2 regions of the Streptomyces sp. NPDC005492 genome follow, and region 2 is predicted to be linked to the other one. Evidence: riboswitches for the same ligand, from Rfam matches in the RefSeq annotation. Region 2 holds a riboswitch; the other holds the start of a gene.
What was found. A riboswitch is a leader RNA that binds a small molecule or an ion and turns the genes downstream of it on or off. The one in region 2 is predicted to bind thiamine pyrophosphate.

Region 1: linked by a shared signal. The riboswitch ahead of ABZT04_RS15655 (thiamine ABC transporter substrate-binding protein) and the one ahead of thiO (glycine oxidase ThiO) in region 2 are both predicted to bind thiamine pyrophosphate.

What each region holds. Positions count from the first base shown of each region.
Region 1 covers NZ_JBEXDX010000009.1:200,209-204,590, forward strand. Annotated here, with positions in the region: gene rlmN (23S rRNA (adenine(2503)-C(2))-methyltransferase RlmN) at 172-1,278, shown strand; TPP riboswitch at 1,310-1,416, shown strand; gene ABZT04_RS15655 (thiamine ABC transporter substrate-binding protein) at 1,413-2,489, shown strand; gene ABZT04_RS15660 (iron ABC transporter permease) at 2,537-4,138, shown strand; gene ABZT04_RS15665 (ABC transporter ATP-binding protein) at 4,139-4,382, shown strand, end outside.
Region 2 covers NZ_JBEXDX010000051.1:11,102-15,483, forward strand. Annotated here, with positions in the region: gene thiE (thiamine phosphate synthase) at 1-33, opposite strand, end outside; gene ABZT04_RS39305 (Rv2175c family DNA-binding protein) at 119-490, opposite strand; gene ABZT04_RS39310 (FAD-dependent oxidoreductase) at 555-1,757, opposite strand; gene ABZT04_RS39315 (hypothetical protein) at 1,790-2,140, opposite strand; TPP riboswitch at 2,192-2,304, shown strand; gene thiO (glycine oxidase ThiO) at 2,302-3,456, shown strand; gene thiS (sulfur carrier protein ThiS) at 3,453-3,653, shown strand; gene ABZT04_RS39330 (thiazole synthase) at 3,657-4,382, shown strand, end outside.

The DNA of each region.
Region 1 (4,382 bases), on a different contig from region 2:
TAGCGAGACCTCTAGCGGTAGAGGGTCTGACCTCTACCGCTAGAGACCTGATCCGGGCCGTCTGCGGGCCGTCCGAGGGTGACCGACGACGACAGATGCCCACAGCCAACGACCACCGTGCGCCTCTTCGGCCGCAGGTCACACGATTCGATCTGCGACACTGGTACAGCCATGCCTAAGCCCGGAGAACTCACATTCGTCGCCCCCCGCGGAGCCAAGAAGCCCCCGCGGCACCTTGCCGATCTCACGCCTGCCGAGCGCAAGGAAGTCGTCGCCGCGATCGGGGAGAAGCCGTTTCGCGCCAAGCAGCTCTCGCAGCACTACTTCGCGCGGTTCGCGCACGACCCGGAGCAGTGGACCGACATCCCCGCCGGTTCGCGCGCCAAGCTCCAGGAGGCGCTGCTTCCGGAGCTGATGAGCGTCGTACGGCATCTGTCGACCGACCAGGACACCACCCGCAAGACGCTGTGGCGGCTGTTCGACGGGACGCTCGTCGAGTCGGTGCTGATGCGGTACCCGGACCGGGTGACCATGTGCATCAGCTCGCAGGCGGGGTGCGGGATGAACTGCCCGTTCTGCGCGACGGGTCAGGCCGGCCTCGACCGGAACCTCTCCACCGGTGAGATCGTGCACCAGATTGTGGACGGCATGCGGGCGCTGCGCGACGGCGAGATCCCCGGCGGTCCCGCGCGGCTGTCCAACATCGTCTTCATGGGCATGGGCGAGCCCCTCGCCAACTACAAGCGGGTCGTCCAGTCCATCCGTGCCCTCACCGACCCCGAGCCGGACGGCCTCGGGCTCTCGCAGCGCGGGATCACCGTCTCGACCGTCGGACTGGTCCCGGCGATCCACCGCTTCAGCGACGAGGGCTTCAAGTGCCGCCTCGCGATCTCGCTGCACGCGCCCGACGACGAGCTGCGCGACACCCTGGTCCCCGTGAACACGCGGTGGAAGGTGCGCGAGGTCCTCGACGCCGGCTGGGAGTACGCGGCGAAGTCCGGACGCCGGCTGTCCATCGAGTACGCGCTGATCCGCGACATCAACGACCAGGCCTGGCGCGGTGACCGGCTCGGCCGACTCCTCAAGGGCAAGCCGGTGCACGTCAACCTGATCCCGCTGAACCCGACGCCGGGCTCCAAGTGGACGGCCTCCCGCCCCGAGGACGAGAAGGCGTTCGTCGAGGCCATCGCCGCCCACGGCGTGCCGGTCACCGTCCGGGACACCCGCGGCCAGGAGATCGACGGAGCCTGCGGTCAGCTCGCCGCCACCGAGAGGTAACCTTCACCTGCACCACCTGTACGTACACCTTCATATCCGACAGGGGAGCGCGCAGCGCTGAGAGTGCGGCAATCGGGCCGCAGACCCTCTGAACCTCGCCCAGGTCATTCTGGGTAGGAAGTTCGGTCATCACCGTGAACACCAAGAAGTACTGTGCTGTCCTCGTCGGCCTCGGCCTGGTCACGCTGTCCGCGTGCGGCTCGGGGTCGGACGGGAGCAGTGGCTCCGACTCCAAGACCGTCACCCTCGTCAGCCACGACTCGTGGGCCGTCTCGAAGAGCGTCCTCAAGGACTTCGAGAAGCAGTCCGGCTACACGGTCAAGGTCCTCAAGGACGGCGACGCGGGCCAGGCCGTCAACAAGGCGATCCTGACCAAGGACAACCCCCAGGGCGACGTCTTCTTCGGCGTCGACAACACCCTGCTCTCCCGCGCCCTCGACAACGGCCTCTTCCAGTCCTACGACGCGAAGGGCGCGGATCTCGTCAAGTCCGCGTACCGCGTCGACCAGAGCAAGCACCGGGTCACGCCCATCGACACCGGCGACATCTGCGTCAACTACGACAAGGCGTACTTCAGCAAGCACAAGCTGACCCCGCCGGCCTCCTTCGCCGACCTGGTCAAGCCGGAGTACAAGAACCTCCTCGTCACGGAGAACGCGGCCACCTCCTCACCCGGCCTCGGCTTCCTGCTGGGCAGCGCCGCGCAGTACGGCGACGACGGCTGGCAGGCGTACTGGAAGAAGCTCAAGGCCAACGGCGTGAAGGTCGTCGACGGCTGGGAGCAGGCCTACGACCAGGAGTTCTCCGGTTCGGCCGGTGGCAAGAAGGCGGGCGGCGACCGGCCCCTCGTCGTCTCGTACGCCTCCTCGCCGCCCGCCGAGGTCATCTACGGCGACCCGAAGCCGACCACCGCGCCCACCGGGGTGTCGTACGGCACCTGCTTCCGGCAGACCGAGTACGCGGGACTGCTCAGCAACGCGAAGAACACCAAGGGCGGCAAGGCCTTCATCGACTTCCTGCTCACCAAGGAGTTCCAGGAGGACATGCCGCTCAACATGTTCGTCTACCCGGTGATCGAAGGCGCCACGGTGCCGCAGGAGTTCGTGAAGTACGGCCGCCAGGCCCCGGACCCCGAGACGATGGCGCCCGCGAAGATCGCCGCCGACCGGGACCAGTGGGTCAAGTCGTGGACCTCGCTCGTACTGAAGTAGCCCAGCGGCGGAAGACCCGCACAGGGAACGCGACGCGGCTCGGACTCATGGCCGTGCCCGTCGCGTTCTTCGCGGTGTTCTTCGCCTACCCCGTCGCCTCGATCGTCGCGCGCGGCCTCAAGGTGGACGGCGCCTGGCAGTTGGGCCGCATCGGGGACGTGCTCGCGCAGTCGGACATCCGGCACGTGCTGTGGTTCACCACCTGGCAGGCGCTCGCCTCCACCGCGCTCACGCTGCTGATCGCGCTCCCCGGAGCGTATGTCTTCGCGCGCTTCGACTTCCCGGGCCGGCATGTGCTGCGGGCCGTCGTGACGGTCCCCTTCGTGCTCCCTACGGTCGTCGTCGGTACGGCGTTCCTCGCCCTCGTCGGCCGGGGCGGACTCCTCGACGACCTGTGGGGCGTACGCCTCGACACCACCGTGTGGGCCATCCTGCTCGCGCACGTCTTCTTCAACTACGCGGTCGTCGTACGGACGGTGGGCGGCCTCTGGGCCCAGCTCGACCCGCGTCAGGAGGAGGCCGCGCGGATGCTCGGCGCCTCCCGGCTCCGGGCCTGGCGGCAGGTGACGCTGCCCGCGCTCGCGCCCGCCGTGGCCGCCGCCGCGCTGATGGTCTTCCTCTTCACCTTCACCTCCTTCGGTGTGGTCCAGATTCTCGGCGGCCCGACCTTCTCGACCCTCGAAGTGGAGATCTACCGCCAGACCTCGGAGGTCTTCGACCTCTCCACGGCGGCCGTGCTGACGATCGTCCAGTTCGTCGCGGTGGGCGCGATCCTCGCCGTCCACGCCTGGACGGTACGGCGACGGGAGACGGCCCTACGGCTGGTTGACCCGTCGGTGACCGCACGGCGCCCGCGCGGAGCCGGCCAGTGGGCGCTGCTCGCCGGGGTCCTCGTCTCCGTCCTCGTGCTGCTCGTGCTTCCGCTCGCCGTGCTGGTGCAACGGTCCCTGGACACACCGGACTTCGGTTACTACCGGGCGCTGACCCACGACGACGGCGGCACCTTCCTGGTCGCGCCGATCGCCGCGATCGGCAACTCGCTGGAGTACGCCGTCGCCGCCACCGCCATCGCCGTGGTGATCGGCTCTCTCGCCGCCGCGGCGCTGACCCGGCGCGATGCCGGGCGGCTGGTGCGGGGCTTCGACGCGCTGCTGATGCTGCCGCTCGGGGTGTCGGCGGTGACGGTCGGCTTCGGGTTCCTGATCTCGCTCGACAAACCCCCGGTGGATCTGCGGAGTTCATGGATCCTGGTGCCGCTCGCGCAGGCGCTGGTCGGCGTCCCCTTCGTCGTACGGACCATGCTGCCCGTGCTGCGGGCGGTGGACGGGCGGCTGCGGGAGGCGGCGGCCGTGCTCGGGGCGTCGCCGTGGCGGGTGTGGCGCGAGGTCGATCTGCCGCTGGTGCGGCGGGCGTTGCTGATCGCGGCCGGGTTCGCGTTCGCGGTGTCGCTCGGCGAGTTCGGGGCGACCGTGTTCATCGCCCGGCCCGACAACCCGACCCTGCCGGTCGCGGTGGCCCGGCTGCTGTCGCGGCCCGGTGATCTCAACTACGGCCAGGCGATGGCCCTTTCGACGATTCTGATGCTGGTGTGCGCGGTGGCCCTGCTGGTCCTTGAGCGGCTGCGCACCGACCGGACGGGGGAGTTCTAGATGCCACCGAGCATGACGACGGAGCTGCTGCTGAGCCTTGAGGGCGCGACCGTACGGTTCGGTGGCCGGCCTGTGCTGGACGCCGTCGATCTCGGGGTCGCCGAGCACGAGATCGTGTGCGTCCTCGGACCCAGCGGCAGCGGCAAGTCGACGCTGCTGCGGGCGGTGGCCGGACTGCAACCCCTGGACTCCGGGCGGGTGTTGCTCGACGGACGCGACCAGGCCGGGGTGCCCGCGCACAAGC
Region 2 (4,382 bases):
GGCGCGCACGGCGGCGGCGGTGGTGTCGGGCATGGGTGTGTCCCCCGTTGTCATGGCGTGGTGGTGCCGTGTACGGGCCGCGGGTGGGCGCGGCCCGTACACCGGTCGGGCGTCCGGGTCAGACGGCGAGCGCCTGGGCGCGGCGCTTCACCTCCGTGCCGCGATTCTCGCTGAGTGCCTGCGCGGGGGTGCCGGGCAGGCTGGGGTCGGGGGTGAAGAGCCACTCCAGCATCTCTTCGTCGGAGAAGCCGTCGTCCCGCAGGAGCGTCAGGGTGCCCGTGAGGCCCTTGACGACCTTCTGCTCGGCCCCGTCGATGAAGGCGGCGGGGACGTGCAGCGCGCGGTTCTCACCACGGCGTACGGCGATGACTTGGCCCTCCTTGACCAGCTGCCGCACGCGTGTCACCTCGACATCGAGCATCTCTGCGATGTCGGGCAGCGTGAGCCAGGCGGGGACGAGAGCATCGATCTTTGCGTCAATCTCGGTCACGTGAACAGCGTGCCATCCCGGACTGACAGTCGGAAGTCGGGCCGGTCCGACCCGGGGGGTCCAACTAGGCGATAGCGGCCTTCATCGGCCGAGAAGGGTCGGCCAGCAGCTCGGGGTTCATCGGTGTGCCCGCCTCGATCAGGCGGCGGCCCTGGGCCAGGTCGCGGGGGCGGCCGACCGCCAGGAGGGCCACCAGGCGGTTCTCGCGCAGCCAGCAGACGGTCCAGGCCGGGGTGGACGGATCGCCGCGCCACAGGGTCGTGTCGGCGGACGCGTGGTGGCCGGCGTACTGGACGAAGCGGCCGAACTGCTCGGACCAGAAGTACGGCACCGGGTCGTAGACCGCCGGGACCTCCCCGATGATGTTCGCGGCGACCGTGCGGGGGCCCTGGAGGGCGTTGTCCCAGTGGTGGACCAGAAGGCGCTCGCCGTACCTTCCCGAAGGGAAGGAGGCGCAGTCGCCGACCGCGTACACGTCCGGCACCGAGGTGCGCAGCCGGTCGTCGGCCAGGACCTCGTGGTGGGCGCCCAGTGCGACGCCGGAGCCGGTCAGCCAGGTGGTGGCGGGGCGGGCGCCGATGCCGACCACGACGGCGCCGGCGGGCAGCCGGGAGCCGTCGTCGAGGACCACTTCGCCGGGTTCGACGTGCGCCACGCGCGCGTGCGTCCGCAGCGAGGCTCCGGCATCCGCGTACCAGGCGGCCATCGGCGCGGCCACCTCGGCGGGCAGCGCGCCGGCGAGCGGCCGGTCGGCGGCCTCCACGACGGTCACCGCGCAGCCCGCCTCGCGCGCGGCCGTGGCGAACTCCGCGCCGATCCAGCCCGCGCCGACGACCACGATGTCGTGCTGCCGGGCGAGCACGGGCCGCAGCCGCTCGGCGTCGTCCAGAGTGCGCAGCAGATGCACCCCGGGAATGCCCTCGGCGCCCGGCAGCCGGATCGGCTCGGCACCGGTCGCGAGCACCAGGACGTCGTACGGCACCGGGCCCTCGGCGGTGTCCAGTTCGTGCTCGGCGGGGCGCAGGCCCACCACCTCGCGCCCCAGCCGCACCTCGATGCCGAGCGCCTCGAAGTCGACGTCGAAGGCGGACCCCTCGGCCTTGCCCAGCAGCACGGCCTTGGACAGCGGCGGGCGGTCGTAGGGCTGATGGGGTTCCGCGCCGATCAGCGTGACGGTCCCGGTGAAGCCCTGCTCCCGCAGGGCGACCGCGGTCTGCACCCCGGCCATGCCCGCGCCGACGACGACCACACGTGTCTGCTCGCTCATCCGATCACCATAGACACCTGACAATTCGTCAGTCAGGGGGCGCGTTCAGTGAGCTGTTCCACAACACTCGTCCCGCTGCCCGGCTGCGACTCCCACTCCCAGGTCTCCTCCAGGCGGACGCGGCCGTCGGGCAGCTCGACCACTTGGGACACGCAGTGCCCGGAGGAGGTCGTCCCGTCCCGCTTCAACTGCACGTACCGGAAGTCGAGCCGGTCCCCCGCGCGCGTGCCGACGAGATGTCCGCGGACGACGTCGCCGCCCGCGTACTCGGCCCAGATCTCGCCGTCCTTCTCGTGGTAGGCGAACCGGGTGCGCGTCCCGACCTGACCCGGTGCCTGGTCCACGACGGGGGCGAGGACGAGACCGTCGAGCGAGCGGGCCATGAGCGGAGGCTCCCTTACTGAGGGATACGGCACGGGCTAGGGTGGCCAACGTAAAGCACTCGCGGGAGTCCGGACGTACCGGGCTGAGAGGGAGGCTGGCCGGCCTCCGACCGTACGAACCTGATCCGGGTCATGCCGGCGAAGGGAGGGGCTGGACGCCCATGCCTACACGTACGTCAGACGTCCTCGTCGTCGGGGGCGGAATCATCGGGCTGGTCACGGCCTGGCGGGCGGCGCAGCGCGGGTTCGCCACCGCTGTGGTGGACCCCGAGCCGGGCGGCGGGGCCGCTCAGGTGGCCGCCGGGATGCTGGCCGCCGTCACGGAGCTGCACTACGGCGAGCAGACCCTGCTCGCCCTCAACCTGGCCTCGGCGCACCGCTACCCGGACTTCGCGGCCGAGCTGACCGACCTCACCGGGCTGGATCTCGGCTATCGCCGCTGCGGCACGCTCGCCGTCGCCCTGGACGCCGACGACCGCGCCCATCTGCGGGAACTGCACGCCCTGCAACGGCAGTCGGGGCTGGACTCGGAGTGGCTGTCCGGGCGTGAGTGTCGGCGCCTGGAGCCGATGCTCGCGCCGGGCGTACGCGGGGGGCTCCGGGTCGACGGCGACCACCAGGTCGATCCCCGGCGGCTGGCGCACGCGCTGGTGGCCGCCTGCGAGCGGGCCGGCGTCGTCTTCCACCGGACCTGGGCCGAGCGCCTCACGGTCGTACGGGAGCGGGCCGCCGGAATCGTCACGCGGGACGGAGAAGCGCTCGGCGCGGATCAGGTGGTGCTCGCGGCCGGCAGTCTCAGCGGGCGGCTGGAGGGGGTTCCCGACGACGTCCTGCCGCCCGTACGGCCCGTGAAGGGGCAGGTGCTGCGGCTGACCGTGCCGGAGCGGTACGCGCCGTTCCTGAACCGCACCGTGCGCGCCGTGGTGCGCGGCAGCCAGGTCTATCTGGTGCCGCGCGAGAACGGCGAGCTGGTCGTCGGCGCGACCAGCGAGGAGCTGGGCTGGGACACCACGGTGACCGCCGGCGGTGTCTACGAACTGCTGCGTGACGCCCATGAGTTGATCCCGGGCATCACCGAACTCCCGCTCACCGAGACCCGGGCCGGGCTGCGCCCCGGCTCGCCCGACAACGCGCCGCTGCTCGGCCCGACCGGACTGCCGGGGCTGCTGCTGGCCACCGGGCACTACCGCAACGGCGTGCTGCTCACCCCGGTCACCGGCGACGCCCTCGCACACGCGCTGGCCACCGGTGAACTGCCGGACGAGGCGCGTCCGTTCACCCCGAAGCGGTTCGCCCTCACGGAGTCGCGCGTATGAACGTCTCCGTCAACGGGGAGCCCCGGGAGATCGCTCCCGGCACGGCTCTCGACACCCTCGTGCGGTCCCTGGCCCCGTCGCCCTCCGGTGTGGCCGCCGCCCTCAACGAAACCGTCGTCCCGCGCGCGCAGTGGCCGTCGACGCCCCTCTCCGAGGGAGACCGCGTCGAGGTCCTCACCGCCGTCCAAGGAGGCTGACCCATGGCCGACGACCCCTTCGTCCTCGGTGGCACGAACTTCACGTCCCGTCTGATCATGGGCACCGGAGGCGCGCCGAGCCTCGATGTCCTGGAGCGCGCGCTGGTGGCCTCCGGAACGGAGCTGACGACGGTCGCGATGCGGCGCGTAAACGCTTCCGTGCACGGCTCGGTGCTGTCCGTCCTGGACCGGCTGGGCATCCGGGTGCTGCCCAACACGGCGGGCTGCTTCACGGCAGGCGAGGCCGTGCTGACGGCCAGGCTGGCGCGGGAGGCGCTCGGGACGGCCCTGATCAAGCTCGAGGTGATCGCGGACGAGCGGACCCTGCTGCCCGACCCGATCGAGCTGCTCGATGCCGCCGAGACCCTGGTCGACGACGGGTTCACGGTGCTGCCGTACACGAACGACGATCCCGTGCTGGCGCGGAAGCTGGAGGACGTCGGGTGCGCGGCGATCATGCCGCTGGGCTCGCCGATCGGCTCCGGGCTCGGTATCCGCAACCCGCACAACTTCCAGCTCATCACCGAGCACGCGCGTGTGCCGGTGATCCTGGACGCGGGGGCCGGTACGGCGTCCGACGCCGCGTTCGCGATGGAGCTGGGATGCGCGGGTGTGATGCTCGCCTCGGCGGTGACGCGGGCGCGGGAGCCGGTGCTGATGGCCTCCGGCATGCGGAGCGCGGTGGAGGCGGGACGGCTGGCGTTCCGGGCGGGACGTATCCCGCGCAGG